Regions from separate parts of the Rubrobacter aplysinae genome, predicted to be linked through region 3. Evidence: riboswitches for the same ligand, from Rfam matches in the RefSeq annotation. Region 3 holds a riboswitch; each other region holds the start of a gene.

Region 1 (7,291 bases), on a different contig from region 3:
GGTAGACACCGGGGAGGGTCTGGTGGTGCCCGTGATCCCGGAGGCCGACGGTCTCAGCCTGACCGGGCTCGCCCGCGCCGTGGACGAGCGGATCCGGCGGGCCAGAAGCGGTAGCCTGCGGCCGGAGGACGTATCCGGCGGAACCTTCACGGTAAACAACCCCGGCGCCCTCGGCAGCGTGGTCTCCACCCCGATCATCAACTACCCGCAGGCGGCGATCCTCTCTGCCGAGTCGGTCGTAAAGCGGCCGGTCGTGGTCGAGGGCGACGCGATCGCCGTGCGGAGCATGATGAACTTGGAGGTCTCGTTCGACCACCGCATCCTGGACGGCGGCGCGGCGCTCGGGTTCCTGAACGCCGTAAAGAGCCGGCTGGAGAGCCTGTCACCCGACTCCGGGCTATCCTGAGTCCGGGCCCCGGATGATCAGCGGCACCCCCGGCAGCATTCGGGGTTTCGTCTCGGCTCGTAGCCGACGAGCGCGCCACGACCATCGAATTCCAGCTCACAGCACTCCCGGAGCATCGCCGCGAGCATTCCACGAGCCCGCTGGACCCGCGACTTCGCTCCGGGCAGCGAGAGGTTCAACATGGCTGCGGTCTCACTTTGAGTGTGTCCTTCCAGCTCGGATAGCCTCACTGCGCGGCGGTATTTCGTGGGCAGACGCTCTACGAAGGACGGCAGGCAGGCGGCGAGCCCCCGCCCGGAAACGGGCTCGTCCGGGAGCGCGGGTAGGTCTTCTGGAAATGCGGTAAAGGTCCTCCGAGAGCGGTAATAATCCGCTATGACGTTGCGGGAGATCTGGTACAGCCACTGCTGGAGCTTTCCGGCGTCTCTCAGTGTGTCTCTGCGTGCGACGGCTCTGGTGAGGGCCTCTTGCACGATGTCCTCCGCAGCGGCGGAATCCGCTACCCGAGAGCCTACGAAACGGTGCAAGGCTCTCCGGTGAGACTCCCAATCCGCCGGGGATGACGCTGTATCCGACTCGTTTCTCATGCCGTAAACCTCGTGCCGCCGGGTACCGGTCCCAGGCCAGTGGGACGGCTATTTACACTGCGCCGCCCACCGGCCCCTGGCAGCTTAACTAGCAGCAGTCACCGCTGCAATAAGCTTCTTCTCCACAGCACGGGCTATCCGGGTCGCAGCACGACCCCGGTCCCGGTTGGTCGGCGGCTCGTATCTCTTTCAACGTTACCCCTTTCGGTATGACGCTCTACTTTCTTTTGCTTCTTCTGAGCGGTCCTGTAGGGTAGACGGAGAAACGTGGAAAAGGATGCGGGAAATCGCCCGCATCAGCCAGACGTTTGCTAGAGGGAATAAGGAGAGGCCAGGCCGAAATGTATGGCGGTTCTCCAGACTCCCAGCGCGCCCCCGGCGACGCCGAACATTACGTCCACTGCCGAGTCCACGGCCGGGTTGTAGATCGTGGCGGGGAACGCGAGGTCCAGCACCGCCTCGACTCCTTCCCAGGAGGCGCCTCCTATAAGGCCCAGCGCCGCCCCGAGCGCCAGAGCGCGGCCCGCCGTTACGCGCCTCCTTACCCCGCGGTGATTCATCTCGTACCGGAGGTATAGCTCCGCCGCGAGCGCCACGAGAGAGAAAGTGGTCAGAAAATGCGCGAGGTTGTCGTAGAAGACTCCGGCGTAGAAGAGCCCGAAGGCGAAGCCCGCGAGGTCTATGACGGCGCTCACGAGCAGCGCGGCGAGTATGAGGCGGGAGATCTTCTTCATCTACCCCAAAAGATACACTAGCGAATCCGGCGAGTCCGTCCGGACGCCCCGGTTATAGAGTCTAGTGCAGCCGGGAGGCTCTGCCGGGCGCGGGACCCGTGCCCGGGCGGCCGTCGGATAGCGCGGCGGATATCCGCTCCTCGGCCAGCGTGTCGGCGGCGGTGTGGGGCGGCACGGAGTCACGTTTGGAGAGGGCGATGATCCTCTGCACCGAGTCGTGGATGCCCATTACCCGGATTCTGACACGCTCCTCATCGTAGCCCCCGAGCTCCCCGGCGACGTTTATGAGGCCCCCGGCGTTGATTATGTAGTCCGGGGCATAGAGGATGCCGCGCTCCGCCAGCGCCTCGCCGTGTCGGTCCTCCAGCAGCACGTTGTTCGCGCTGCCCGCGATTATGGAGCAGCGGAGCCTCGGGATGCTGTCATCGTGCACCACCGCCCCGAGGGCGCAGGGCGCGAAAACGTCGCACTCGGTGGCGATTATGTCGTCCGGGTCCGCGGGCGTGGCGCCGAGCTCGTGGGCCGCCCGCGCGACGGCGGCCCCGTCTACGTCCGCGACGATCAGACGCGCCCCTTCCCTGTGCAGCAGGTTGCACAGGTGGTATCCGACGTGCCCGAGGCCCTGTATGGCCACGGTCCGGCCTTCCGCGGAGGGGGTGCCGTACACCTCTCCGAGACAGGCCCGGATGCCCTGCATCACGCCGAGCGCGGTAAACGGCGCGGGATCGCCGGAGCCGCCGTGCTCGCGGGACCGGCCGACGACGTGGCCGGTCTCCAGCTCGGCGTACGCTATGTCATCCGTGGAGGTGCCGACGTCTTCGGCGGCTATGTAGTTGCCGCCGAGCGTCTCCAGACGCCGTCCGAAGGCCCGGAACAGCGCGCCGGACTTGTCGGTTCTCGGGTCGCCGAGGATCACGGACTTGCCGCCGCCGAGATCCAGCCCGGCGGCCGCCGCCTTGTAGGTCATCCCGCGAGCCAGCCTCAGCACGTCTACCACCGCCTCGTGCTCGCCGGCGTAGGGATACATCCGGCATCCTCCGAGCGCCGGACCGAGCGTCGTGTCGTGTATGGCTACCATGCCCTTCAGGCCCGTCGGGCCGTCGTGGATGAAGACGAGGTCCTCGTAATCGTGCTCCGCGAGAAGATCGAAGATGTCCACCCTGCCTCCCGTGGTCTCCCCAACGCTTTACACCCTAAACACCCTGGTACACTACAGGCGTACCCTGAAACGCTACAAATGATTCTACACCCTCGATCCGGCTATCCCGGTCGGCGTTCCGTCATGGAGACGGGCGTGGAGGCCGTATCCGGGGAGGATAGATTCTCTTTCAGACCTTCCCAGGCCGTCTGGGAGTCCAGGGCGAAGGCCAGCTTGAGAAACGCCCGCGACAAGGGCCGTGAAAGGCCTCGTAGAAGGTGTCGCAAGAGACGGTTCCCGGTGGAGCTACTGCGTGAGGCGGCTCTGCTGCGCTCGATGTATCGTCTCTGCTCCTCCATACGGTGCTTCATCAGGTGCCGGTGCTGATCCGGGTCCGGCTCCATGCTCACCCTCCTGACTCGTCGTCACGCTCGTCGTCCGGTATCTCGGGGAGGTTGGTGGGAAACACGCCGGCGATAAAGGCGTACACCTTCTCGCCCGGCACCGGCGGCTGATCGAACTCCTCCGACAGCTCCGTTACCTTCCGGGCGAACTCCTCGGCCCTCTCGGGCGGAATCCTCGCGTGAACCAGCGAGGACATCGGTACGGTATTCCCGGTATCCTTTTTCCGGGCCTGTACCCTGTCAAGCTCCGGGGCCTCGAACTCGGCCATCGCCTGCTCGAGGTGGAACTGGGGGCTGATCTCGGGTATCTCCTCGGACCAGGAGAAGTGCCGGGCGGTAAAGCTCAGCCGTCGGTACGTGTTGCCGTAATACTTCTCCGTTATGGCCCGCACCTGCCGGGTCTTCACCACCCGGACGAACCCGACCTCCTCGAGCACCTTGAGGTGGTGGCCTATGGCCCCCGGCTTCATGCCGAACGCCTCGGCGAGCTGCTTGGTGCTCGCCGCCCGCTCCCTCAAGAGCTGCAGGATCTTCTGCCGCGTGGGGTCCGCAACCGCCCGGAAATGCTCGGGCTCCGTCGCCTCGAAAGACTCCTCCATCTCGTAGCCCGGAGCCCCCGCGTCTACGCCCTCATCTTCCATGTTTTGGCTGGTTTGATTGGTCATAGTCGTATGTTAAGCAAAAACTGAACAAAAAACAACAGCTTTATATAAAATTTGCGCTTTTCGTGTGGCCGGGAGGTTTGTGAGGCACTGGCGGACGGGTCGGAAAGCGGGTAACTTGGAGGGAAACGTATAGAGTGGTGGCAGAGAGCTGGTTTCTACGTCGTGTACGTGATGTAGGTTGCGTGGGGGTCTATTGTTTAGAGAGGCGGGCGTACAGGGTCTCGTCGAGAGGCTGATAAACGGGGACAAGCGGGCATTGGCGCGGACGATATCGCGCGTGGAGACCGGCGGGGAGGACGTGCCCGAGCTGGTCCGGGGGCTGTATCCGTACACCGGGGGAGCGTTCAGCGTAGGCTTTACCGGGCCGCCGGGGGTCGGCAAGAGCAGCGTCATCGCGGAGCTGATACGGATCTACCGCGCCGAAGGGATGGAGGTTGGCGTGATCTCGGTGGACCCGTCGAGCCCGTTTTCGCGGGGCGCGATCCTGGGCGACCGCATCCGGCTCGCCGACCACTTTCTGGACTCCGGGGTGTTTATCCGCTCGATGGGCAGCCGCGGTCACCTCGGGGGGCTGGCCGCAGCCTCGAAGCTCGGGGCGCTCGCGATGGAGGCTTACGGGGTAGACGTGGTGCTGTACGAGACGGTCGGCGTCGGGCAGGGAGAGGTGGAGGTCGCCTCGGTGGCGGATACTGTGGTGCTGGCACTGCAGCCGGGCTCGGGAGACGCGGTGCAGGCGCTAAAGGCCGGGGTGATGGAGGTCGCGGACGTGATCTGCGTAAACAAGTCCGACCATCCGCAGGCAAAGGCCGCCGCCCGGGAGGCGCGGCAGGCGCTGGAGATCGGACACGAGCTGGACCCCGAGTCTCCCCTGCCCGAGATAGTAATGACCCGGGGCGACGCCGGCGAGGGCGTCGAGGAGCTGCGCCGGGCCGTGGACGACCACCGGGGACATCTCACGGAGAGTGGCGGCCTGGAGCGCCGCAGAATGGGCTCGATACAGGAGTTCATGCTCTCCTGGACCCGCGCCAAGCTCGAAGACCGGATGCGCCAGAGGCTAGACCGCCAGGACGAGGACCTCGTCAACAAGGTGTATCGGCGGGAGCTAGACCCGATCTCGGCCGCCGAGACGCTGTACCGCGAGGTGTAGGGGGTCTGTAGTGGCCGTCGGCAGGGACCCTCTGCGGTGTTGACAGGATAGCCCGCTTGTGGCTACACTTCTGCGCCAGATACAAAAGACAGGCGCGGTGGATACGAGGAAGCCGGTGAGAGTCCGGCGCGGTCCCGCCACTGTGACCGGGTAGCCAGCCCCGAAAGAGGCCACTGCACACGAGGTGTGGGAAGGCCGGGGCGAGGCGAGGAACCGGGAGCCAGGATACTTCTCCGCCGCCGTCCGAGCACTATCCGGGACGAGGATCCCGAAAGGAGTGTCGCTTTGGGTAATCTGGAGAACACGGCCCGCAAGCCGGTATCCGTAAAGGACCTGCCGGCCTGGAGTTGGGCGGTGCTGGTCTTGATCCTGCTCGTCGCTTTCGCCGTATTGTTCGATAACGGGGCCCTTCTGACGCCGTTTATCGGGGAGGCCGCGACGGCGAACAACTACCTGCACGCGTTCTTCCACGACGGCCGGCACCTGCTCGCCGTACCCTGCCACTAGGCCGGTAGAAAATGATAGGCAAGCTCCTGGCGCGCGGCCTGGCCGCGGGCCTGATAGCGGGCGTTCTAGCCGGTCTGTTTGGCCTGGCTTTCGGGGAGCCCACACTCGAACGCGCGATGGCGGCCTCGGCGGCCTCCGGGCACCACGGCGATACCGCTGGCGCCCCCCCCGATGCTCATGGCGCTCATGGCGGATCGCACGAGGGAGGCGGGGAAGACGTGTTCGGGCGTGGGGTGCAGAAGACCGGCCTGATCGTGGGTACGGCGCTCTACGGCGCGGCCCTGGGGGGAGTATTCGGCGTGGTCTCGGCGTTTTTGCGGGGGCGCTCCGGGCTCGGGAGCTGGCGGCGGAGCCTGGCGCTCGCCGGGGCCGCGTTCGCCGGGGCGGTCGCGATGCCGTTCCTGAAGTACCCGCCGAGTCCTCCTGGCGGGGCGTCCACCGTGGATCAGACCCCGGCCTATCTGGTCATGGTCGCGCTCTCGCTGCTGGCGGTGCTCTTTGCCTGGCGTATCTCGCGCCGCATGGCCGGGGCCTCGGATCCGGCGAGACATCTGTCGGTGGCGGGCTTTCTGGTCGTCTCTTTCGTGGCGCTGTACGCGCTGCTGCCCGCCGCGGGCGGCGCGGGTGACGTGGAGGCCGCGGTGCTGTGGCAGTTCCGGCTCGCCTCTCTCGGCACCCAGGCGGTGCTTTGGGCCGCCCTGGGCTGCGCATTCGGGCTGCTCTGCCGGCGGGCCGAGCGTGATGGGGCTGGAGGGCGTGGGGGCGCGACGGTCCGCAACGCCGAGGCGCGATGAGCGGGGCCATCCTCGTCTGCGGCACACACTCGGACGCCGGCAAGAGCGCGGTGGTCACCGGGATCTGCCGCATGCTCGCCCGGGAGGGGGTCGGGGTCGCGCCGTTCAAGGGGCAGAACATGGCGCTCAACTCCTTCGTGACTCGGGAGGGGGCCGAGATCGGGCGTTCCCAGGCCGCCCAGGCCGCCGCCGCCCGCGCCGAGCCCGAGGCCGCGATGAACCCGGTCTTGCTCAAGCCTTCCGGTGGGGGCGGGTCTCAGGTGGTCGTGCGGGGAAGGCCACGCACGATGGCGACCGCCAGGAGCTACCAGGACATGAAACGCGAGCTGATGCCCGTGGTGCTCGACTCGCTGGAGGACCTCCGCAGCCGGTTCGACGTGGTCGTCTGCGAAGGGGCCGGTAGCCCGGCCGAGATCAACCTCCGCAGCGCCGACATTACCAACATGGGCCTGGCCCGCGAGGCCCGCCTTCCGGTGTTGCTGGTCGGCGACATAGACCGCGGCGGCGTGTTCGCCAGCCTGTACGGTACGCTCGCGCTGCTCTCCGGGCGGGATCAGTCGCTCCTCAGCGGCTTTCTCGTGAACCGCTTCCGGGGTGATCCCTCGGTGCTGGCCCCCGGCCTGGACAAGATAACCGCCCTCACCGGACGTCCGGTGCTCGGCACCCTGCCCCACGCGCCGGCCCTGCCGCAGGTGGACGGGGAGGACTCGCTCGCACTGGACTCCCCGTCGGTCGTGAAACCCCCGGCGGGGAGAGACTACCTGAGCGTGGCCGTGGCGCGGCTGGGCCGGATCTCCAACTTCACCGACTACGACGCCCTCGCCCACGAGCCGGGCGTGTCGGTGAGGTTTACCGGCTCCGGGGAAGAGCTTCTCTGGGCCGATCTCGCGATCCTGCCCGGCACGAAGG
Region 2 (7,291 bases), on a different contig from region 3:
TGCCTCCTACCTTCCGTTCGCCGCGGCGGCGCTGCTGTTGCCCCTGGTGGCCGCCGCGGAGACCTACGCGGAGGTGGATCGCAGCGGCCAGGATGAGGGTCGCAGGATCATAGAAGCGGTGGCGGAGAACGTCGAGCAGGACGCGACCGTCATACACCACCGGAGCAGCCTCTGGTACATGGTCGTGGTCCAGGGTCGGCGCGAGGACCTCACGCTGGTGGACCCCTATTATCCCTCCTGGGGACCTCGGCACTACGACGCCGTCTGGCCGGGGAATCTTCCCCCCGACGAGACCGACCGCCGTCACGCTACCAGCCGCGACGACCTCGGCGTCACCGCCGCGGAGAAAGCCGCCGAAAAGGGGCCGGTATATATACTCGACCAGGGGCTGGTCGGAGGCTCCCGCTTCCGGAGGGCCGGATTCGAAGTGGTCCCAGTGGAACCCGGGCTCCTGTACGAGCTCGTGCCGCCGGACGGGCGACGGTAAGCACATGCCCCAAGAGTCGCCCGGCGAGGCCACGAGCATCATGACCCGGGTAGTCGCCCGGCTTCTGCTGGCGCCCACCCTGATAGCCGCGATCGCGATCCTGGTCAAGGGGTATGTACAGCCCGGAGACGGCTTCGCCGCCGGGGCGGTCGCGGCGCTCGGAATCGCCATGCAGTATCTGGCCTTCGGCCGGCGCGAAGTGGAGAAGAAGCTACCGGTAAGGGGCATCGGAAGATTATCCTACGCAGGGCTCTTGATCGGGCTGACCATCGCCGTAGTCCCACTATTCTTGGGGGACCCCATACTCACCCAGTACCCGCCGCCAGGCGCCGACGTCATATACCTTGGCACCCTTGAGCTCATCACGGCGGTCGCCTTCGACCTCGGAATCTTCCTCGTAGTGCTCGGCTACGGCACCGGCGTCATAAGCCTCGTGTCCAGGCTAATCGACGACCCCTCGAGCGCGTCCATGCGGGACGCTACTCACGAGACGGGCAACGGCGACCCCGCCCAGGAAGGCCGGACACTCTGAGCGTACTCCTTTCGGGAGCCTGTCCGCCGCCCGTACGGCACGCATAGGCTCACCCGCGATCCTCGGGTACCAGCCTGTAGAGTATCCCGTTCTCGCCGGCCGGCCTCACCTCGAAGCCGGCGCGCTCGAAGGCACTGGTATCCAGACCATCTTGATTCAGGAGATAGACTGGACCCCTTCGCGAAGCTTTGCGGGCGGTCTCGACCCCGGTCTCGTCGTCCGTGCCGTAGCGTGCCGCCGCCTCCTTACGGTCCACCGGCGCGGGCCAGACCATGTCCGTGTGCCTGACCCAGGCCGTGTTGAAAGGGTCCACCAGCGTAAGGTCCCGGCGGCGCTGCTCGACAAGCACCATGTACCAGAGGTTGCTCCGGTGGTGGAGTACCGTCGCGCCGGGTTCGGCCTTCCGGGCCACGGTGTCTATGATCTCGCGCCCCCGGTAATCCCCGCTGCGGTCTACGGCCCTGTAGGTCTCCGGCGCTTCGAGTAGCGGAGTGACGATCAAGATCACCGACAGAGCGGCGACCGGAAGAGCGCCCGCTAACGCCATCCGGGAGCAGCCGGAGCCGGCGACGTTCTCCATGCCGCGCAAGGCGAATCCCGCGCCGCGCGCCACGAAGAGCCCGAACACCAGATACGCGGGGATAAAGAAGACGTAGAAATCGACGAACGTGTATAGCAGCCCGTGGACCGACCAACCCGCGAACGGTATCCCGAGGAGTAGCGCCGCAGACCGATCCCTAAAGAGGAGAGAGCCGATTCCGACGACCCCGACGAGCATCAGGACCACGGGGAACTGTCCGAGAAAGTACTCGCCCGTGAGACGCTCGTACATCCTGCCGAGCGCATCGATCACCAGTTGCCTGGCGCCCGCTCCGCTCCCGGAGCCTCCATCGTCCACTAGCTGTCTCTGTACGTAGCCTCCGCCCGTGACGAGCATCAGGAAGCGCCCGGGGGTCGAGGGATCGGCCTCGTTCAGCGGCGGTTCCGTCGCCGCCCTTAGCGGCAGGTAAAGGTAGGACAGAAGCCCGGCCAGGAAGAGCCCGGCACCCCGCAACAACAGTTTCCACCGGGCCAGCGCGTGCCGGTCGACCGCGAAGACGAAAGCCAAGCCTACCGGCACTAGCAGCGCGCTGGTTACGTGGTGGGTGAGGGCAAGACCCGAGACCAGGGCGAATAGCAGCAGCAAGCCCTCCCGCCGGGCGTCCCGCCAGGCCAACAACAGCCACAGCTCCAGGGAGATGAGGGCCGCGTTCATCGTGTAGACCTCGGCGATGACGGCCTGGCCCCAGAACACGGGTGCGAGTCCGAAGGAAAGGGCGCCGACCGCCGCGGCCACCGCCCGTCCGGTTAGCCTGAGCCCGGCCAGATAGGTAAAGAGCACCGCCGCGGCCCCCGAGAACGCGGAGAGCAGGTTCACCCGGTAGGCCATATCTCCCACGGGCAGATAGGTGAAGAGCTTGCCGATCATCGTGTAGGTCGGGTACCCGGTGGGGTGTCCTATACCGAGCACGGCCACCGTCGCCTGCAGCATCGCGGAGTCCGACATACCGGGAAAGTCCTGGTACAGCACCGTAGGAGCCAGCGTGCGGAGATATAGGGTGCCCGCGAGCAGCGTAACCGTCACCCCGAGAGCCGCCGCGGCCGGTGCCCGAAATTGTCCCTTTCCTCCCGGAAGCCGCCCGAGTCTCACGCAGGCCCCAAACAGGGGGCCGCCGCGTTCCCGTCCATGCCGGAGTCTTCCGGCGAACGGCTAGCCGAGCGTGGCCCGGGTCTGTCCGTTGCCTCGGCCAACCGCTCCGGCGCCGACTCTCCACAACGGATGCGGACTACCATCGTGACCTCGCTCGGAGTGGATAATATCTGCGTAAGGTCTCCGAGTCGCGAGCGGTGAGAACCACGCCGCCGGCGCCCTGTAGCGCGGCGGCGAGGAGGACGACTTCACCAAGCACGGGGATCATGTATGCTGCCGAGATCAAAGCGGTACCCACGAGCATCGCGGCCATGCCGTAGGCGTGGTCCCGCAGGCCGATGGCGGTCAGCGCCTTCTGGCCGACATGGTACGAGGCGGCGAGCGCGCCGGAGAGCGCCAGGGCGAGTACCACGGGTATGAAAAGCACGAGTAGCGGCATACCGATGACGGAGATCAATAGCATTCCGGTAACGGCCGCGGCGGCCGCCGCCGAAGCCAGGCCCGCCAGTACAGACCGTAGCGGCCGCCGCGCCAGCGTCCCGGCGCTCTGCAGCAGCCAACGACGGCCCACCATCACAGCCAACGCGCCACAGGCGGCGAACGTTAGGGCAAGCACGATCTTTATCGACACGGACGGCCTTAGGAGGGCGGACGACGGGTGTACGCGGGCGGCCTCGGCGCCGGTTACTATAGGACCGCCCACGGTGGAGCCGGCCGCCCTCAGCGTACGGCCGTCCCCGACGGAGACGTGACCGCGGACGCGCGCCCCGGGTCCCAGCACGAGATCCCCGGATCCCAGCTCGACGTCGCCCGCCACCAGGGATTCCAGGTATACTTCCCCGAAGGCGCTCTGTACATCCCCCCCGACAGGCGCCGAGACCGTGACATCTCCGAACGCGGAACGGACGTCGCCGGCCACCGGAGCCCTTACGTTAACGGAACCGGAGACGACTCGGACGTCACCGTTCACCCGCCGGTCCACGACGGCGTCTCCGAACAGCTCGGAGACATTCTCTCCCGTCTGTTCCGGCTTTGAGGAGGCCTGATCGGCTGGATTGCCGTGAAAACCGCGAGTGGTCGCCGCCGATGCGTGGTAGGGCGCAACCACGGCCAGGAGAGTTAGACTGATCCCGGCCAGCAGCATCCGGGTAAGAGGGCGCGCCGCCCCGTATCCATTCATGCAGCGGCGGGGCGCCCCCCGCCGTATTCGAGGTCTAGTATTCAACATAAGCACTGCCGACTCATACGCATGCCGGGACTTGGGGTTTTGGACGGGCGTCCCCGTCGCTCTGGTCCCGGGCCGATAAAGAACGGCAAAGGAGATCCGGAAGGGGTCTTAGTCGGTCTGTTAGCCGCGACGTGAGCCCGCGGGGGCCGCTCTGGTTGCCGCACCCGGAGCTCTGTATACTGCCGGGCGCCAAGTCATCGGGGCAGCGGTGTCCAGGAAGCCGGTGAGAGTCCGGCACGGTCCCGCCACTGTGACCGGGGAGCGTTCCCCAGCGCGCCGTTCGCGCGGGCGTAAGGCCACTTCTCCTGTACTTCTTTGTAACGGAGTGGGAAGGCCGGGAAAGGCTACGATCCGGCAGTCAGGATACTGGCCCGCCGCCGAGAGTAATCCGGAGGGGACGAGGATCCCCGGGAGGAGGCGGTTGTGGGCGCTATAGATACCTGGCTCGAGGGCCTGATGCAGGGCGGTGCGGGCCTGGGGTTGATCCTGCTGGTGAGCCTTCTTCTCGGCCTGCGGCACGCCAGCGACCCGGACCACCTGGCCGCCGTTACCACGCTGGTCGCCGCCGACCGGGGGACGGTAAAGACCGCGGCCTCTCTGGGCCTGACCTGGGGTCTCGGCCACGGCACCACCCTACTGGTCGTAGGACTCCCGTTCGTGCTCCTGGGACGTTACCTGCCCGAGGCGGCGGTCCAAGCCGCCGAGGTCGCCGTAGGGGTACTGATCGTGTTTTTGGCGGCGCGCCTGTTGCTCAGGTGGCGACGTGGTATGTTCCACGCCCACGTCCACCGCCACCCGGACGGCGAGCCTCACCGGCACCTGCACGGCCACGCCAGCGGCCCGGAGCACCAGCAGCACTCCCACGTCACGCCGTTTCGGACTCCGTTCTCAGCCTACGCCGTGGGGCTACTGCACGGAGTAGGCGGCTCGGCCGGGCTCACTTTGCTCTTAGTCTCCACGATTAGGGGTCCTGTGGTAGCGACCGGCGCCCTGCTCATCTTCGCGCTGGGAACCGCCCTGTCCATGGCCCTGCTGAGCACGTTTTTCGGGGTGGCCCTCGCGCGCGGCCCTATAGCGAGACATTTCGACCGCGCGGTACCGGTCTTCGGGGTTCTCGCGGCCTGTTTCGGGATCTGGTACGGGCTCGGTGCCCTGGAAGTCGTGGCGTATCCTATGTAGGTTTCTCCCGAAAACCGACCCTACTAGACAAACTCTGCATTGATGGGTTGACTCTATCGGTATCGGGTTTTGATGGGCTAGAGTCTAGTCACTGGACAAGGATGTGAAGAATTTCTGAACATTCTTTCTCTTCCCCTTGAACCTCACGCCGCGCGAGGTCGTAATCCCGATTTGCTAGTGTGATGTCTTCATGTCAGGGAGACTCCGTAGCCACCAGCCGTACCCGGTGAGGCTCGCCAGCTTCGTCGGGTCCTCCCAGTACGGTGCGAGCGCCCTGCTCAAGGCTTCCATGATCTCCTCAATGGTCTCGAAAATCTTGTTGGAGAGCTTGGCCCGAAGCTCCTGGAAGTAGCGCTTCACCGGGTTCAACTCGGGACTGTAGGGTGGAAGCGGCAATGCCTCGACACCCTCTGGCCAGCTAAGTGTCTCCAAGATAGAACTGAAAGATGCCACAGCCGACGGCCAGGCGAAAATCATGCCTGGAACTGCGGAGCCGATTGCACACTGGCTTCAACCTATTATTGGTGAGGTCTGTACCCGATAGGCGCGGACCCGCTCGCCGACCTTCGTCTGGTCCAGGAGCCAGGATTCTTCCGGCGCCAGGGTACCGTCCGCCCGCGGGATAGGGTCCCCATACGGATCGCGCTCGGGACTACCCAGAAACTCGGCCAGGCGCTGCGCGAAAACGTCCGACACTGCGTGTTCGAGGCGCTCGGCCTCCTCGTGTACCCCCTTCCACGGATAACCCAGGTGCTCCAGCAAGAAGGTCTCGATCAGCCGGTGCCGACGCAACAGCCTCAGGGCTTCCTCTAAGCCACGCTCGGTGAGAAAAGCCCCCCGGTAGCGCTCGTACTCGACCAAGCCCATCTCCCGCAGCCGACCGAACATGTTGGTCACCGAGGCGGGCGCCACCGAGAGCCGGACGGCAACGTCGTTGGTGGAGGCCCCGCCCGTCCCGGCCACCTCCCAGATGGCCTTTAGATAGTCTCCCACCGAAGAAGACAGCTGTCGAGTCGTCGCCAGATCGCTCATCATGAACCTTAGTGTAGTCAACCCTAAATCAAGCATCAAGTATAACATCAGCTTGATTTTAGCTTTGTCAGTTAATAAATTTAGCGTTGGTTAATAAAATAGATTAGGAGAAGACTTCTATGGCTTACACGAACGCTTCCGAGGAGACTACTCCTGGGGAGTTCCTGCCAGGGGAAAGCGCCACGATACGGGCGGCGGAGGCGGCTTTAAAGGGGCAGAAGCGTGGTGTGAAGCGGTTCTTGCCGTTCCTGGGGCCGGCGTTCATCGCAGCGGTGGCCTACATAGACCCGGGCAACTTCGCCACCAACATCGCGGCCGGGTCTACCTTCGGGTTTCTCTTGCTCTGGGTGGTTCTCACCTCTAACCTGATGGCGATACTCATCCAGTCGATGTCGGCAAAGCTGGGCATCGCTACGGGCAAGAACTCGCCGGAGCTATGTAGGGAGCGCTTTCCCAAGCCGGTGACGTTCGGGCTGTGGGTCCAGGCCGAGGTTATCGCCATAGCCACCGACCTGGCGGAGTTCATCGGAGGAGCTTTGGGACTGAATCTGTTATTCGGTATCCCCCTGTTTCCGGCGGCGCTGATCACGGCGGTCTTCTCTTTCGGGCTTCTGGAGTTGCAGCGCAGGGGCTTTAGGCCGCTGGAGGCGGGGATCGCCGCGCTGGTGGGGGTGGTAGTCTTCTCCTTCGGGTATCAGGTGTTTATGGCCAAGCCGGAGCCCGGACCTCTCTTCGGCGGGCTTTTTACCCCGCAGCTCGCCGGCACCGACAGCGTATTGTTGGCTGTCGGCATCCTTGGGGCCACGGTCATGCCCCACGTTATATACTTGCACTCGGCGCTTACCCAGCGCCGGGTGGTGGGCCGCACCGAGGAAGAGAGAAAGAGGATCTTCCGCTTCGAGTTCGTGGACATCCTGATCGCCATGGGCCTCGCCGGAGTGATAAATGCCTCGATGATGATCATGGCCGCGGCCCTATTCTTCCAGAACGGCCCCGTCGTCGAGGGTCTGGACGTCGCGTTCGCCCGGCTTGGCGAGCTGGTCGGTCCCACAGCGGCCATCCTCTTCGGCGTCGGGCTATTGGCGAGCGGATTCTCGAGCTCTGCGGTGGGTACCATGTCGGGACAAGTGGTCATGCAGGGCT
Region 3 (7,291 bases):
TCTGCGCTCGGACGCGACCTATGACGTGGTACACGTGTGGCAGGGTAGCTTCTTCCGTCTTGAGGATCATCTCGATCGCTTTGAGCGCAGCATGGATAAGCTGCGCTTACACCCACCACACGAGCGGGCAGAGATTCGAGAGGTGCTCTTTGAATGCGTACGCCTTACCGGTTTCCGCAGAGCTTACGTGGAGATGATCTGTACCCGTGGTACGCCACCCTACGGCTCACGGGATCCCCGCGAGTGTGTCAACAAATTTTTCGCTTTCGCCGTACCCTTTATTTGGATAGCTGATCCCGAAAAGCAGAAGGCTGGTCTGCACGCCACCGTTAGCCCCGTACAACGCATACAGCCGGAATCCGTTGATCCTACCGTAAAGAACTATCATTGGCTGGACTTGGTAGCGGGTCTATTCAGCGCCTACGAGCGCGAGGGTGAAACGACCATCCTCATTGATGGTGAGAACAATATCGTAGAAGGGCCCGGATTTAACGTCTTTGTGGTAAAAGACGGGGTGCTTGCCACGCCGGACCGTGGCGTTCTCGAAGGCGTTACGCGCAAGGTCGTCATCGAACTTGCGGAGAGACTCGGCATCCCGGTCGATAAAAGAGCAGTCCCGGCGGATGAGGTGCAGGAGGCGGACGAGATCTTCGGAACTAGTACAGCGGGTGGGGTTATACCGCTCACGAAGATAAACGGTAGAATTGTGGGTGACGGGCACCCTGGGTCTGTAACTCAACTCTTGCACCGGGAATACTGGAACCTCCACCACAAGCAATGCTCCTCTTCACCCGTTGATTACTATTTATAGGAGGATGGAAAGCGCAAGACTAGAACAGCGGTTTGTGACTGGGTAGTTTACATATACATTGGATCACCACTTGTTGTAGTAAATATTACTTTAATCATGATGGTTACTCGGTAAATTTTGGCATCTGGCCATCGAGTGGGGCGGGAGGGGGCCCAATATCCACTATGTAGTCGCCGAACCTCTCTACGCGTGAGGTGAGGTAGGGCGAGAGCATAGGGGCGAGACGTCTACCAAAAGGGATGGCGAGCCGTTGAGGGTACACCTATAACCTCGGCAACTACGTAGTTTTCGGTGAGCTAAGTACCGATCATGGGTTCCTCTTATTCGTATCCGTGCGGGTGGTCTCCGACGAGGTAGTGCCCTCTGTGAGATCGGCGCCGAACAGCCTCAAGCCGTTTAGCGTAACCGCTAGAGAGGTACCCATATCGGCCAGCACCGCCAGCCACAGCGTCACCAGCCCGAACGGGGCGAGCAACACGAATACGCCCTTTATGAGTATCGAGATGAGTATGTTTTGCTTGATTATCCTTTCAGCAGACCGCGAGAGCCGGACCGCTGCGGCGAGCTTGCGCAGGTCGTCCTGCATTAGCGCAATATCCGCGGTCTCAAGCGCGACATCGGTGCCCGCCGTGCCCATGGCGAAGCCCACGGATGAGGTGGCGAGCGCCGGGGCGTCGTTTATGCCGTCGCCTACCATACCCGTGGCGCCGTTCCTGGTCACGAGCTCTCGTACCGCCGCAACCTTCTGGTCCGGCAAGAGAGAGGCCCGGTAGTCTAGACCGAGCTCACTAGCGACCCTCTTGGCCGGGGCCTCGGAATCCCCAGTGAGCATTACCAGTTCCTCAAGGCCGGCGGAACGCAGAGTCTGTAGCGCCTCCAGGGTGTCGGAACGGATGGCGTCGGAGAGCCCGAATACCGCGAGCGGGCCATCCTCATCACCGAGTATCACCGGCGTCTCGCCGGCGTTTTCTACCCTCGTGAGAGCTTCGCTGGCCTCTTTGAGCGATATGCCCTCTTCGGCGAAGAGCCGGGGGCTGCCGATCAGGTAGCGCCGGCCTCCTATCTCGCCCTCGGCTCCGCGCCCGGAGGTAGTGGTGAAGCCCGACACTTCGGGAAGTCCCCCGTCTCCGGCGGCGGAGAGGATGGCGTGGGCCAGCGGGTGCTCCGAACGGCGCTCCAGAGCCCCGGCGATACGGAGGGCCTCGTCTCGTCCCATGCCCGCCGTGGCCTGGACGTTCGAGACCACGGGCCGGCCCTCGGTGAGGGTGCCGGTCTTGTCGAAGACAAGAGCTTTTAGCCTACCGGCGGCTTCGAGCACCGCGCCGCCCTTTATCAAGATGCCCCTCTTGGAGGCCGCGCCGATGCCGGAGACGACCGTTACGGGGGTGGAGATCACCAGCGAGCAAGGACAGGCGATGATCAGGAGCGCGAGCCCCCGGTAGAACCAGGTACCGAACTCTCCCCCGAGCGCGGTCGGTATGACCGTGACGGCGGCCGCCGCAGCCACCACCAGCGGCGTGTAGATGCGAGAGAAACGGTCCACGAACTGCTCGGCCGGCGCCCGGGTGCTCTGAGCCTCCTCGACCATCCGGGCTATCCGCTGCAGGGTGGAATCCCTGGCCTCCCTAGTGGTGCGCACCACGATCCCGCCTGAACCGTTCAGGCTGCCGGAAAATACCTCGTCTCCGGCGGCTTTCTCCACGGGGACGCTCTCGCCGGTTACCGGGGCCTCGTCCACCGTGGTCCGGCCCTCCAGGACCTCTCCGTCCACGGCCAGCCTCTCGCCGGGCCTCACGACCACCAACTCTCTCGCGCCCACCTCGTCTGCGGGTACCAGCCTCTCCGCTCCCTCACGGCGAACCAGCACCTCGTCGGGGGTCAGGCGCATTAGCCCGCGCACTGCACCCCGGGTACGGTCTATGGAGAAGGTCTGCAAAGCGTTACCGGCGGCGAACAGGACTACTACCAGCGCCGCCTCGCCCCAGGCCCCGATACCGGCTGCCCCGATAGCCGCCGCGCTCATCAAGACGTTCATGTCCAGATGCCGGGCGCGCACGGCGGATACGGCCGCCCGGAAGATGGGCAGCCCGCCGACCATGATCGCCGCGGTGTAGGGGAGGATCCGGGCGATCTCTGGAGCTCCGGCTAGCTGCAGAACGGCCCCGAGCGCGAACAGGAGCGCGGAGGCCACGGTAAATAGAAACCTCCGCGTACGCCAGAACGATATCTGCTCTGACTCCGCACTCCTTCCCACGTCGTAGCCGGCGCCTCTAACGGCCTGCTCTAGCCGCTCCACACTTACGGAGTCGTCGTGGTATGCGTCGAGTCTCCCGGCTGCGAAGTTCACGGTGGCCCGGCTCACGCCGGAAAGAGAGCCGACCCGCCGCTCGACGGTCACGGCGCAACTGGCGCAGTCCATCCCCTCTACCCGCACCACTGTGCGGTTGGCACTCTCCGATCCTCCTGCTCCGCCACCTACTCCTCCATCGCCGTAGGGCGCACAGCAGTCGTCGGTGCAAGAGGAAACAGGCTCCTGCGCGGGGCCTCTCCCCGCCTCCTGAGCAGGGGCACCTCCTGTCTCCGGTGACTCGTCGGGCTGAAAGACGGTAAGACTCTTCTTGTCCTTCACACGCTCACCTCTTCCTCGGACGCCCGGCCTTCCGGCTCCTCGCCGATAACGGCGCCGAGCAGGGCCTGGCCACGCCCGGTCAGCCGGTACATGACGAGCTTGCCATCCCTACGAGAACGAACCAGCCCCAGAGAACGCAGGGTCCTCATGTGATGGGAGACTAGATTCTGGGCGCGGCCCGAGATCCAGGCCAGATCACAGACGCAAAGCTCCCCGCCAACGCCACCGGCCTCTCCTAACGCCCCGGCCAACGTCAGCCGTGTGGGGTCCGAAAGAGCCCGCGCCGCCTCCGCAGATTCTTGCGCCCGCTCCTCTCCGAGCAGCTTCTCCCGGATGGCCTCGGCCCGGGGAGCGTCTATGCACAGCAGGTCGCACCGGTCGTCGCTCATAGCTTCACCTCAACACTCGTTGCTTTATTGTAGGGTAAAGTCTAGCACTTGCGTGGTCACGCCAGCGGTTAGGCGCGGCAACGCCCAAAAAACCAACCGTCGGAATTGATGGCGGCAAGTCAGGCAGAGAGCTGCTGACCGACGTACCCCTACATACTGCCCTTTCTGGCTACATAGCCTGCTAGTCGCCACATCACCCATCCGTTGGCGAACAACTCGATGATAACCACCGACACCACGAGGACAAAAGCTAAGTGAAACCGTGGAACCAGTAACGGCAGTGCATGAAAGCTCGCTCGTTTAAACGTGCCGACACCCGTGATGATGCCTGTCCGCGTAGCGCCTTTCCTGCCGGTCGGATCTCCCTCGTCAGATAGCGCCCCGGAGACGGACATGCTGGCTGTACACGCCGCCTCTGGCGGGCTCACTGGGGTGGTCACTGCGGAAGATGATGAGGGAGTTCGCGTGCTCCGGGGCACTCGCTGATAGTCTCGGTATTCGCCGGATCCGCTCCTGATACTCCTAGAGATGAGTACCAGACCGAGGCTAACCCGGTCCAACCTTCTATGCTGCTGGGGAAAGGGTGTACTTTGGCAGGAGCCCGCTGACGCGCCTCTAGGAGACCCCGACGTCGAGGGTTGTGTGCTGGAACAAAGCTAACCCGGTTTGAAGTGTAATTCGGACTTGGCTATCATTACGCGGCTAATAGACGAGCAATGGTAGCGTGCGGTGGACGCGCGCTACATAGAGATACACAGAAGTACACAGACAGCGGGCGGCGGAGTCCAGGAAGCCGGTGAGAGTCCGGCACGGTCCCGCCACTGTATCCGGGGAGCTAGCCTCGACGGTAGCCACTGCCCCAAGCGGGCGGGAAGGCGCGGGGAAAGCGGGGATCCGGGAGTCAGGAGACTGTTCCAACGCCCCAAGCTGCCCAACCGGAGCGAGGACTCCGAAGGAGGTACACGTGCAGAGACCGATTTCCGCGCGCCGAGCAGCACTCGGCATCCGCAGGCTAGCTCTAACGCCTCTCGAATGTTCTGCGGGCCGCCTCCGGAGCGGGGCGCTCAGAGCGGCGAAAGAGGCGCAAGGTAAGTACGGCAGAGTCCGAGGGATAGCGCCAACGTTACCGCAACTTCTGCGGAAATTTTTGCAAGCTCGAAAGGATTTTCTTGCGTAGAGTTGGTGAGAGGCCTAACGCGAAGCCGGGCGCAACGTTGCCGGCGATATTCGTCGTGGCGGCAATGGTACTGGTGGCAGCCGCTTGCGGCCAGGGCTCTGGTGGCGATTCTAATGACGATTCTGGTAGCGGCTCCTCGGGCGCCACTAGCGGTGGTTCCGGCGGGGCGGGCGGCGGCACCACGGCCAGCGCCTCCTTTCCGGTTACCATAGAAGACTCGCTGGATCGGCAGGTCCGGATCGGCCAGGAGCCGGAGGAGATCGCCTCCATGGTGCCGAGCGTTACCGAGACGCTGTTCGAGGTCGGGGCCGGGGATCGGGTGGTCGGCGTCTCCGAGGCCGGCGACTATCCGGAAGAGGTCGAGAGCATAGAGGAAGTCGGTAACTACAACGAGGTGAACGCGGAGAAGATCGCCTCCCTGCAGACGGACCTCCTGTTCCTCTCCTACGACTCGACCACGGAAGATCAGGCCGAGAGCCTGCAAGACAGGACGGGGGCGAAGGTGGTGGTTATCAACCCGACGAGCGTGGACGAGGCCATACAGAGCATCGGTACGGTCGGGGAAGTCGTCGGCAACGAAGATCAGGCAGAGGCCGTAGAGGAGCGGCTCCGGAGCGAGCTGGACGATCTCCGGTCGGAGGTGGAAGGCTTGCCGGAGCCCGAGATGTTCTACGAGGTCGGCTACGACCCGCTGTTCACCGCCGGTCCGGGCAGCTTCGTAAACGACGCCATCAACCTCGCCGGGGGAGAGAACATCGCCGCCGACGCCGGGCAAGCATACCCGCAGTACTCGGTCGAGAAGATACTGGAGGATGACCCGCGATACTATCTGGCCGGCGAGAGCTCCGGCGCCACCGTGAAAGGTATAAAGAGCCGCCAACAGTACTCTTCGCTCACGGCCGTTGAGCAGGACAAGGTCTTCGTGATAAACGACGACCTCGTTACCCGGCCCGGGCCCAGGATCGTGGACGGCGTGCGCGAGATCGCGGAGGTTATCCATCCGGAGGCCTTCGATGGGGAGTCCACGACCGGCGGGGGATGATACGAGTGGGAGAGGGCTCCGCTCACACGCACGTAAAGCTGGTACGCCACACCCAGACGGACTGGAACCGGGAGGGCCGCTACCAGAGCCGCTCAGACCGGCCCCTGACACGGTTCGGCCGGGCACGGGCGGAGGCGGCCGCCGCCCGGCTACAGCGCGGCGTGTACACGGCGGTGGTCTCGTCCGGGCTCTCCCGCACCGACGGCCTCGCCGACCTAGTGGAAGGCGAGAGGCGGGAGCGGGACGAGCGGTGGCGGGAGGTGGATCACGGCGTCTGGGAGGGCCTGACCCACGACGAGGTCTCCGCCCGGTACGGCGAGCAGGCTCGGCGGCGCTTCGGAGATTTCTGGAACAGCCAAGCCCACGGCGGAGAGAGCGGGGCAGACCTGTGGGAGCGCGTCGGGGCCGCCTGGGAGGACCTGCTCCGGGAACATGCCGGAGGCCGGGCGCTGGTGGTCACGCACGGAGCCCCGATCCGGCTCCTCCTGTGCCACCTGCTCGGCGTCCCTTTCAGCGAGCACTGGCGGTTCCGCACGGACCTCGGCGGCGTTACCGCCCTCGACATCTATCCTTCGGCGGCCATCCTGAGAACCATGAACGAGGTGCCGCCCCTATACGAGGCACACGAGGCAGACACACGGCGAGCTTCTCCGGTTAGGAGCCCTTCCACTGGTGAGACAGGTGAGGAGACAGATGCCGGATAGTCCGAAGTCCGGCAGTAGAAACCGCTGGGGACCGCTACAGCCCCTCGGGGAGGCGGTCCGCTTTCTGACGGCGTTTCCGGTTCCCGGACTGCCGCCGATGAAGGAGGCTTCCGTGGCCCGAGCGATGGCGGCGTTTCCGCTGGTCGGGCTGCTTATCGGGGCCTGTGGGGCGGGAGCAGGGCTGGCGGCCGGGTTTGTATTCGGGGAGCCCGTGCGGGCGGTGGCGGTGGTCGTGGCCTGGATGGTCGTGACCTGGGGCTTGCACCTAGATGGGCTCGCCGACAGCGCGGACGCCTTGTTCTCCTGGCGTTCGCGGGAGCAGAAGCACGAGATCATGAAGGACAGCCGCATCGGCACGATGGGGTCTCTGGCCCTGATATCGGCCGTACTCCTGAAGATAGCGGCGATCTACAGCCTCGGCGGGGCCTGGTGGGCCGGGGCGCTGCTCGCGCCGGTAATGGGCCGCTGGTCAGACATCTACGGCATCTTCTTTTTCCCGGCGGCCCGCGAGGGCGGCATGGGACGCAACTTCCACGAGC

Evidence for each region. A riboswitch is a leader RNA that binds a small molecule or an ion and turns the genes downstream of it on or off. The one in region 3 is predicted to bind cobalamin.
Region 1: linked by a shared signal. The riboswitch ahead of ABD53_RS07085 (CbtB-domain containing protein) and the one ahead of ABD53_RS10190 (ABC transporter substrate-binding protein) in region 3 are both predicted to bind cobalamin.
Region 2: linked by a shared signal. The riboswitch ahead of ABD53_RS08650 (HoxN/HupN/NixA family nickel/cobalt transporter) and the one ahead of ABD53_RS10190 (ABC transporter substrate-binding protein) in region 3 are both predicted to bind cobalamin.

The regions. Positions count from the first base shown of each region.
Region 1 covers NZ_LEKH01000005.1:126,089-133,379, reverse strand. The annotation lists gene ABD53_RS07120 (dihydrolipoamide acetyltransferase family protein) at 1-406, shown strand, start outside; gene sigZ (RNA polymerase sigma factor SigZ) at 424-993, opposite strand; gene ABD53_RS07110 (hypothetical protein) at 1,305-1,727, opposite strand; gene ABD53_RS07105 (Glu/Leu/Phe/Val family dehydrogenase) at 1,789-2,886, opposite strand; gene ABD53_RS07100 (hypothetical protein) at 2,988-3,269, opposite strand; gene ABD53_RS07095 (transcriptional regulator) at 3,272-3,934, opposite strand; gene meaB (methylmalonyl Co-A mutase-associated GTPase MeaB) at 4,128-5,081, shown strand; cobalamin riboswitch at 5,145-5,329, shown strand; gene ABD53_RS07085 (CbtB-domain containing protein) at 5,367-5,588, shown strand; gene ABD53_RS07080 (CbtA family protein) at 5,600-6,382, shown strand; gene ABD53_RS07075 (cobyric acid synthase) at 6,379-7,291, shown strand, end outside.
Region 2 covers NZ_LEKH01000007.1:10,900-18,190, reverse strand. The annotation lists gene ABD53_RS08670 (glycosyltransferase family 117 protein) at 1-487, shown strand, start outside; gene ABD53_RS08665 (MnhB domain-containing protein) at 492-1,019, shown strand; gene ABD53_RS08660 (glycosyltransferase family 117 protein) at 1,069-2,643, opposite strand; gene ABD53_RS15915 (bactofilin family protein) at 2,846-3,889, opposite strand; cobalamin riboswitch at 4,112-4,326, shown strand; gene ABD53_RS08650 (HoxN/HupN/NixA family nickel/cobalt transporter) at 4,361-5,116, shown strand; gene ABD53_RS17965 (transposase) at 5,291-5,593, opposite strand; gene ABD53_RS08640 (metal-dependent transcriptional regulator) at 5,627-6,169, opposite strand; gene ABD53_RS08635 (Nramp family divalent metal transporter) at 6,268-7,291, shown strand, end outside.
Region 3 covers NZ_LEKH01000009.1:26,360-33,650, reverse strand. The annotation lists gene ABD53_RS10205 (aminotransferase class IV) at 1-811, shown strand, start outside; gene ABD53_RS10200 (heavy metal translocating P-type ATPase) at 1,119-3,245, opposite strand; gene ABD53_RS10195 (ArsR/SmtB family transcription factor) at 3,437-3,829, opposite strand; cobalamin riboswitch at 4,616-4,741, shown strand; gene ABD53_RS10190 (ABC transporter substrate-binding protein) at 5,044-6,048, shown strand; gene ABD53_RS10185 (histidine phosphatase family protein) at 6,054-6,752, shown strand; gene cobS (adenosylcobinamide-GDP ribazoletransferase) at 6,742-7,291, shown strand, end outside.